DNA from 2 places in the Paenibacillus cucumis (ex Kampfer et al. 2016) genome. Region 1 is predicted to be linked to the other one. Evidence: riboswitches for the same ligand, from Rfam matches in the RefSeq annotation. Region 1 holds a riboswitch; the other holds the start of a gene.

Region 1 (4,709 bases):
ATGTTTGCAACACATCTCTCCCTTAGCCGTTTTAATCCCTTGAACACCATGCTTATCTACGATCAGCTGAACATCTTGAACTCCTTCCAAAATGCGGGCACCCATCATTTCAGCTGACCTCGCATAAGCTCTTGTCAATGACACGGGCAACACTTCGCTCTCCAATGATCGGTAATAAGCGCCGTACGTATCCCGATTCAACCACAACGCTTCTCGTTGCACTGTGCTTCGATCCCACCAAAGTTGCTGCACTCCGGAAGTGGTATTTCGTCTATCCTTGTATTTACTTAGATCACCGTATGAACGAAACGGTGTGATAAATCCGTTGCGCCGTAAGCCAAGATCCATACCTGTTAAAGCGGATATTTGCTCTTTGTGCTTATGAAGTAATTCCCTACTGTCATATGCGGCTTGTGCCATGAGTGGATGAGCAAAATCCTCACTATCTGCTGCCAGCATGCCGGCAGCTGCACATGAAGCTCCGCTAGCAATCTCCGACTGCTCAACAAGCAGTACTTCCTGACCTCGGGATGCCAGTTCAAAAGCAATCGCACAGCCTATGACTCCACCGCCCACAATGATTGTTTCTGCATGAAAGGTTTCTGGTTTCTTAGTTGAAGTTTCGGATAGCGGTAGCCGCTTAAACTTATCTTGTTCACACGATGAGTCGATCACTTCCTCGGGTTGACTCGGTCCTCTCTGTACCATTTTGTCATCTCCTTGTTTGAACAACATTCCGATCTTATTAGGTTGGCGTCATTTCCAACTTTTTGATCGAGAAACATTCACTTCACCGCTTCCACAGCCTGTTTAAGAAGCGCAGCAGCATGAGCAGGGTTTGCATGTTTTAACACACTTGAGATCACAGCAGCACCCCTGGCTCCCGCAGACCTGACGGCCCGAATGTTATCTGGCTGAATCCCCCCAATTGCAATAACAGGCACCTTGACACTGGAGCACACTTCCGATAACGCATCTAATCCCCTCGCTACAGAATCCGGTTTGCTTGCACTTGCGTACACATGCCCGAAAAAAAGGTAATCCGCGCCATACTCTTCGGCAATTCTCGCTTCATGCAACGAATGCACCGATATCCCCAACCGGAGCCTCAAATCATGCTTGTTCTCCGGCTTTACCATTACTTTTGCCCTTTCCAGCATATCTTGGCTCCAATGTACCCCTTGATAAAAATAGCCTGACGAATATAGGTTCGCACCGTTGATTACAATGCGGGAAGCTGGAACACCCGCTTCTGCCATCAATTTGGCCCAGTTAAAACATTCCTGTTGCGAGAGTTGCTTTTCCCGGATATGAATGTAATGCACATAAGGCCAAATATCTTTGACTGCCTTCAACATGACTGACTGTTCCGCTTTATTCGTAGATATCACATGTAACTCAAAAAAGTCTTGCTCTAGTCCACAGGTTGGTACAGATTTATCTGTCCGCTTGTACCACTGGTCTGTTGAAGTTTTACCTGATTCATGAGCATCATAATCAAACATCAAGGTATGCAATCTCGTTCTCGCTCCTTTCAGCTACAGGCTTGGAGAAGTAGTAATGACAAATATAAAACCAAAAAAGCCACTCCCGTAGGGGAGTGGCTGCGTATAAACAAAGGTTCAGTTCAATCACAAGCGTCTGACAAATACCTGTTAAACAGTTTGATAGTCAAATCTATAACTGTTTATTTGATATTGAACCGCTTGGCATCACGATGTAATAAAATCCTGTTCTTACGTTAAGAATCATTACTATCGTTTTCGCTGAAACGCGCCACTTCCCTACGCTGGTATGATCCAGATCAGGTGCAAAGGGTCCGGAATCGCATTCTTCCATCTCAGCCGCATCGTGCGGCCCCCCCAGTGTTCATATGAAGTTGTAGCCTATATTACCACAACCGGTTTTTTTTGTCATCGTGCTTTTTCGGACCACTCTTCTACATCCCACGTTTTGGTGACCCAGCCTTCATAAAAATCCGGTTCGTGCGATACAAGTAAAACGGTTCCTTTATATTCCTTCAGCGCCCGCTGTAGCTCAGCCTTCGCCGTTACATCCAGATGGTTTGTCGGCTCATCAAACAAGACCCAGTTGCTCTCACGCATCAATAGTTTGCACAAACGGACTTTGGCTTGCTCCCCCCCGCTCAGCATGTTAAGCGGACGCGTAATATGCTCATTTTTGAGCCCGCAACGTGCAAGATGTCCTCGCACCTCGTTCTGCGTTAGATGTGAAAACTCGTTCCATACATCATCGATCGGTGTAATATTCCCGGCTCGCACTTCCTGTTCAAAGTATGCCGTCTCCAAATAATCTCCAAGAAACGTTTTTCCGCTTATTGGCGCTATTTTACCCAAGATTGTTTTAAGCAGTGTTGATTTACCTACCCCGTTACACCCCACAATCGCGATCTTTTCACCACGTTCAATCGTCATGGTCATCTTAGGTAGTAATGGATACGTATAACCGATCTCAAAATCAATACCTTCAAAAACGGTTTTGCTGCTTGCGCGGGCATCCTTGAACTTAAATGTTGGTTTTGCTGCTTCGTCTGGTCGATCAATTCGCTCGACCTTTCCAAGTTGTTTTTCCCGGCTTTTCGCTCGACCAGAGGTCGAAGCTCGAGCTTTGTTTCGTTGAATGAAATCTTCCTGCTTTTTGATGTATTCCTGTTGCTTCTCATAGGCATCAATATGCTGTGCTTTCTGCATATCCGCCATTTCAAGAAATTTCTCATAGTTGGCCGCATAACGCGTCAATTTTGCAAATTCCAGATGATAAATGACATTAACCACTTCATTCATGAACTCTGTATCATGGGAAATCAATAGAAAAGCATATGGGTAGTCTTTCAAATATCTAGTTAGCCACTCAATATGCTCTACATCCAGATAGTTTGTCGGCTCATCCAACAAAAGGGCAGTGGGTTTCTCCAACAACAATTTTGCAAGCAGGACTTTCGTACGTTGTCCACCACTGAGAGCTGCAACATCCCGATCAAGGCCAATTGCATTTAATCCCAAACCGTTTGCCATTTCTTCCACTTTCACATCAATCAGATAAAAATCGCCCTGTTCAAGCTGTTCCTGAATATCGCCCATTTCTTCAAGCAACTGCTCAAGTTTGTCTGGATCGGCATCAGCCATCTGATCCGTAATGGCCATCATTTGCTTCTCCAGTTCCAGTAGCGGCAAAAAAGCATCTTTAAGCACATCACGAATGGTCTTGCCTGGTGTTAACTTCGTATGTTGATCCAAATAGCCATATCGAACTTTTGGCGTCCATTCCACTTTACCGCTATCCTTAAGCAATTTTCCGGTGAGAATATTCATTAGGGTTGATTTTCCGGCACCATTAGCCCCAACCAGACCCACTCGTTCTCCAGCAAGCAGACGAAACGAAACATTTTTAAATAACGTACGGTCTCCAAAATTGTGACTGACGTTCTCTACTGACAATAAACTCATAAGATGAGACTGCTCCTATCTATATACATTACTTTTAGTTCACGTTCCAAAACCCTATTCTAGCACAGGTTCAGTCTTTTCTGAAAGTAATGACACTTGCGCGAAGCAATCATATTCGAAATAACCTCTGGCCGCTGCCTGTCTTGCAGTTGTAAACACCTCTTCAGCACGAAAACCGGGGTTACAGGTGGCAGGATAATGATATTTTATGCCTGTTTCGGGATCAATCCCGCCAATGATCGCTGTTTTTTTGACTAGCCGGCCTCCACCAATGGCATAATTGTTAATCTTCTGACCCCCTACAGCGATCCCCTGTATAAAAGCCATAATACCCGTATCATTGATCGAATTGTACCAATCTTCCTGCGAGACTAAAGGCATCGTGAATAGATAAGCGACACCATTTCTCCTGGAAAATTCATTATGTCGATTGATTACGTCTGCAAGCTCTTCCTGTATTCGGGTCACGATCCGGCTACGCCGCACCTGTTCAAAAGTTGTAGAGTCCTGAAGCAATGGAATCGTGGAATTCGAGGCCAGCTCCTGCTGAAATCCTTCGATCCATTTCCCTGCACCAGCATCATAAGCATACACATAACCGTCAAGTGTGAAATTAATGCTATTTCCGTCTGAATCTGAATATGTATAAGGTTTTTTGGGACTCCACACATGTCTATGAGACTTTTCCATCTCCCCAGTCATCTCGGTTTCCTTGGCAAAAATGTAATAACCATCATAATCCAGAACTACAATCGCTGGAATATAATCAAACATATGTTGAATAGCTTCCTTGTCATCCTGTATGCCCATGTTTAATGCCATCGTTTGGGTAAAGGTAGTCAATGCTAGTTCCTTATCCGCTTTAACAAACTTGGCAGAATCATAACCTGCTTCAGCATGTTGTTTTTCATTCTGGTGCATGACCGCGCCAGCATCCATCACTGCGGTTTGTAACGCTGTTTTGTAGCGATAAGCCAGTTCATTGGCCTCTTGCGCATCTTGCGTATGAAACGAGAGGATATAAAATAACGGAAAGAAAATGAGAATAAACACGATAGAAAGCTCAGTAATCTTCATTCAGTACCATACCTCCATAAGAAGCAAAAACCGCAGAAGCCTGAACTGTACCTTGTAACCATTCTCGTATCATCATGGAAGGTGTGCGGTTGGTACTCTTAAGACTCACGGTGAAGAAGTCACCCATATTGAGCGTATATCTGCGCCCGGGATCATCGACGGACA
Region 2 (4,709 bases), on a different contig from region 1:
TTCGTTTCTATCTTTATCGTATGTCCCGATATAGTCAAAGTCAATTGATTGGAGGTATTTGTTACGCAATTGTTATATAGTTCTTAAGATGTAGAGGTAACAATTCCATAGTGTGTAAATTACAGGAGATTACGATGTGCCAATTGGATATCCTTGTTCATTTTTTTGTTTTCAGATCATCTTCAAAACGGTTCTTTTTGGTTTACAGATGAGACCGTTTCTCATATAATTTATGTAACCAAGTTTCATGTGATGAAACATGAGGAGGGCATCATGCCATGGAAGACCGCAAGTTAACCGTCCGGGCTGTAGAACGGGCGCTGGATATATTATTATGTTTTACCACGCGCAGTGATCTTGGACTCACTGAAATTGCTAGTCAGATCGGTTTGCACAAAAGTACGGTACATCGATTGATGGCTACACTGGAGGATCGGGGGTTCGTAATACGTGATGCGGCAACCGAAAAGTATCGGCTAGGTATTCGGATCTGGGAGCTGTCAGCGCATATGTCACGTAGTGACGATCCTGCAATTTTGCTGTTACCTGCAATGGAGAGGCTGCGTGATCGCTTGGGCGAAACCGTAAGTCTCTACCTTCGTGACGGCGGTGAACGGATTCGGATTCAGGCTGTGCAGAGTGATCAGGCGATTCGGCGGGTTGCACCTGTAGGGGTCAGACTGCCGCTTTCCGTAGGAGCCTCCAGCAAAGTATTAATGGCTTTTGCCGCTGATGAGGATCGGGAGGAACTGATGAACGGCCCGGAATGGCCAGTATTTATCGATCCGGCCGTCTATCTGGCACAAATGGAAGACATTCGAGTGAGTGGCTACGCAACCAGCTATGAGGAACGCGAGCCGGGAGCTGCCGCTGTGTCTGTGCCAATTATGGATCGCAGAGGCAACATTGCAGCAGCGCTTTCCGTGTCTGGACCTGTTAGCAGGCTCTCGCAAGAGACATTACATGAGTACGCGCCTGTGTTGAAAGAAGCAGCTGTACAAATGGGACTTATGTTGCCATAGGGGAAGGCTCTTGCATGAAGTTTTGCTCGAAGGGAATTTCCTCTCTGGAATATTAAGGTTGAATTTAAGCCCAGATTACGCTACTCTGTAATGGACGACCCAGCGGGGTCGGTTGAATGTCATATTTTAAGTTGAACAGCGGCTTGATTGTCGCAATACGTTTACGTTACTGGGGGAGTCCGAATTGTCCGGACTGAGACGGGATCGCATGAGATCCCGGACCCTTTGCACCTGATCTGGATCATACCAGCGTAGGGAAGTAATCGGCCATATGACCACAGACACCACAGACGTTAACCCGGGATCCATGCTGTATTGCAGCAGGTGGCCCTTGTTGCGTGTATGGTGATGGACATTAGTCGGTTCCTTCGGAACCGGCTTTTTTTATTTACAGCGGCAAGCAGAGATTCAGTTGTTGTATTTCACCTTGGAAGTGACAGCACAATAATTGCGGCATATATGCCTGGACTTCTAAGAGAAGTGATCTCGTGTTTCGTGCTCATGCTGATTGTACATAAAAGTTGTCTTTTGGATCATTCTAGCTGCTTATGCAGGGTCAATCCTGCTGTGCTTCTGTGCTCTGCTTTTTCCAGACAGGTGTGGTAAGTCAAAGCTGTCACATTGGTGGACGATATGGGCAAATGAAGATCACAGAGGAGGAAACAGGAGACATGAATACAGGTAACCAAACAGGGCAACAGATGGGAATAGAGGAAACAGGGCGCGATGGTCATCCGGTGGAAAAGAAAACCGGAGCGGCTGGAGGGGTACAACCCTTCCCGGGCAGCCGCAAAGTCTACATTCAGGGCTCACGACCGGACATTGCTGTACCGGAGCGTGAAATTGCCCTTCATGATACGAATACTCCCCAAGGGGTGGAGCATAATGAGCCGCTGCGTGTCTACGATACGAGCGGCCCGATGACCGATCCCGAATTCCAGATGGATATTCGGAAGGGATTACCTGCGCTCCGAAATCACTGGATTATGGAGCGCGGTGACGTTGAAGCATATGAGGGCCGCGCAGTGAAGCCGGAGGATAACGGATTGAAGGCGGGAGGACGGAGAGCCGGGGCAGAGGAGTACCCGGGATTCCGCGGTCAACCGCTACGTGCTCAGGCTGGACGCTCTGTCACACAGATGCATTATGCAAGGCAGGGCTTGATTACGCCCGAGATGGAGTACGCCGCTATTCGTGAAGGCGTAGAGCCTGAATTCGTGCGGCAGGAGCTGGCGAGCGGCCGGGCTATTCTTCCATCCAACATCAATCACCCGGAGAGTGAGCCGATGCTGATTGGGCGTCATTTTCACGTGAAGATCAACGCCAACATAGGTAATTCCGCTGTATCTTCCTCTATCGAGGAGGAGGTGGAGAAGATGACCTGGGCTGTTCGCTGGGGATCGGATACGGTAATGGATCTCTCCACAGGCAAAGACATTCATACCACACGGGAATGGATCATCCGTAACTCCCCAGTGCCGATTGGTACGGTGCCGCTCTATCAGGCACTGGAGAAGGTAAATGGCGAGGCGGAGGCCCTCACTTGGGAGTTGTACCGGGATACGCTGATTGAACAGGCGGAGCAGGGCGTGGACTATTTTACAATTCATGCGGGTGTGTTGCTCCGATATATTCCGATGACAGCGAAACGGATGACGGGAATAGTGTCTAGAGGCGGGTCAATTATGGCGGCGTGGTGCCTGGCACATCATCAGGAGAACTTTTTGTACACTCATTTTGAAGAAATCTGCGAGATTATGAAAAGGTATGACGTTGCTTTCTCCCTCGGGGACGGACTGCGTCCAGGTAGCATCTACGATGCCAATGATGAAGCACAGATGGCGGAGCTCGCCACACTTGGGGAATTAACGCAGATTGCATGGAAGCATGATGTGCAGGTGATGATTGAAGGGCCGGGGCATGTGCCGATGCACAAGATCAAGGAGAATGTGGATTTGCAGATGGAGATCTGCCAGGAAGCGCCGTTTTATACGCTCGGGCCACTGACCACAGACATCGCACCGGGATATGATCATATTACGTCTGCGATTGGGGCAGCGATGATTGGCTGGTTTGGTACGTCTATGCTCTGCTATGTCACTCCAAAGGAGCATCTGGGGCTTCCGAACAAGGATGATGTACGTGAAGGGGTTATCGCTTATAAAATAGCTGCCCATGCCGCAGACCTAGCCAAAGGCCACCCACGCGCTCAGCGCCGGGATGATGCACTGTCGAAGGCACGCTTCGAGTTCCGCTGGAGAGATCAGTTTAACCTGTCACTTGACCCAGAACGGGCACTGTCTTACCACGATGAGACGTTACCCGCAGAAGGGGCGAAGGAAGCACATTTCTGTTCCATGTGCGGACCGAAGTTCTGCAGTATGCGCATCACGCAGGACATCCGTGCCTTTGCCGCAGATCGCGGCCTGAACGATGATGAAGCAGTAGCCGCCGGGATGCAGGCGAAGGCTGAGGAGTATCGGGCGAGGTCGTAAGCTTCCACAACTGAAAAAAGTGACCCGACAGGACTGTAGTGCCTGAGCTTGGGTCACTTTTTTATGTTAAGTTGTAGGTTACTCGTAATATCCTTTTGCATAGACGGCTGCGGTTGAGAAGCAGAGATGTTTCATTTCATCCTGTTGATTTTCAGGCGGCATCTCCAGGAACCACGGCTCCTTCATATCTTCTCGGGTCATGGGTACCGGACGCCACAGGATCAAACCGATCTGATCGAACTGGAAACTGCAACCAAGCTCGGGATCTTCACGGTCATATGGCGCAATAGCGTCCAACTGCGGTATCAAAATGTCAGCCTCGGTGCCAAGCAGATCAAGTTCTCCCAGCATACACTTATACTCATCACTTTCATGAAATTCAATAAAATGTACTTTGCCTTGAGCATCATATTCCACGTTGGGATCAAAGCCGAAAGCTTCCGTTTGTTCAACTTCATTTTGTGTCATGCCTAAACGGATACCCCCGATGGATTGACCTGGTTCTACAGTGAGATGTTTCATGGTTACATTCCCTCCAAAATAAAAAGTCTACATAGTTGTGGCTGACCAACCTTGTCATGAAGCAGGGTACCGCGTACTAGAAACTGCAAACAGTGCGAAAATGCTTATACTTTCTTCGTGATACCGATATCCCGCTCCAGATTCGCGCCTAATAATGAAAGCGGCGTATAGATGGTCATACTTGTATCGGAAGATGCCTGCTCAGCGGCAGGAGCCATGGAAAGCTGAGCAGCGACAAGACAAGTATCCTTGCGTTCAAGAGCAAGCTGCTGCAATGCTTCTTCTAACGCGGTGATGTAGCCTTCCTGGTCACCTCGCATGATCATGTCGAATAGACCAGGGAGCAACACGGATTCAAGCTCAGGCTTGTTCTTTCCTGCCAAGTGTCGATCCATATAGTCACGATATCGAGCCATCGTCGGCTCTACGGTGGCAGGGTTGGTAAACGCAAGCAAATACCGCTTCGGATATTTTACCATCATCGCGAGCAGTGAATCGTCAATACCCGTTACCTTAATCGGTAACGGTTGTATTTGTTCCAGTACGGCAGCGAACAAGGTGCATGTTACAAGAATGGCGTCAGCGTGACAGCGGCTCATCCATTGCAATGTCTGATTTACTTTTTCCCGAACAAGCGCACTATTGAAATGCTCATCATGCTTGAGCCGAT

The links. Region 1 has a riboswitch for thiamine pyrophosphate ahead of H7T88_RS16650 (thiamine phosphate synthase). Riboswitches for the same ligand answer to the same signal wherever they lie in the genome.
Region 2: linked by a shared signal. The riboswitch ahead of thiC (phosphomethylpyrimidine synthase ThiC) and the one ahead of H7T88_RS16650 (thiamine phosphate synthase) in region 1 are both predicted to bind thiamine pyrophosphate.

The regions. Positions count from the first base shown of each region.
Region 1 covers NZ_JACLIC010000025.1:82,445-87,153, reverse strand. The annotation lists gene thiO (glycine oxidase ThiO) at 1-708, opposite strand, end outside; gene H7T88_RS16650 (thiamine phosphate synthase) at 786-1,505, opposite strand; TPP riboswitch at 1,765-1,874, opposite strand; gene H7T88_RS16645 (ABC-F family ATP-binding cassette domain-containing protein) at 1,914-3,467, opposite strand; gene H7T88_RS16640 (hypothetical protein) at 3,522-4,544, opposite strand; gene H7T88_RS16635 (hypothetical protein) at 4,531-4,709, opposite strand, start outside.
Region 2 covers NZ_JACLIC010000051.1:60,472-65,180, reverse strand. The annotation lists gene H7T88_RS27000 (IclR family transcriptional regulator) at 279-1,022, shown strand; TPP riboswitch at 1,184-1,297, shown strand; gene thiC (phosphomethylpyrimidine synthase ThiC) at 1,724-3,517, shown strand; gene H7T88_RS26990 (hypothetical protein) at 3,596-4,039, opposite strand; gene H7T88_RS26985 (aspartate/glutamate racemase family protein) at 4,144-4,709, opposite strand, start outside.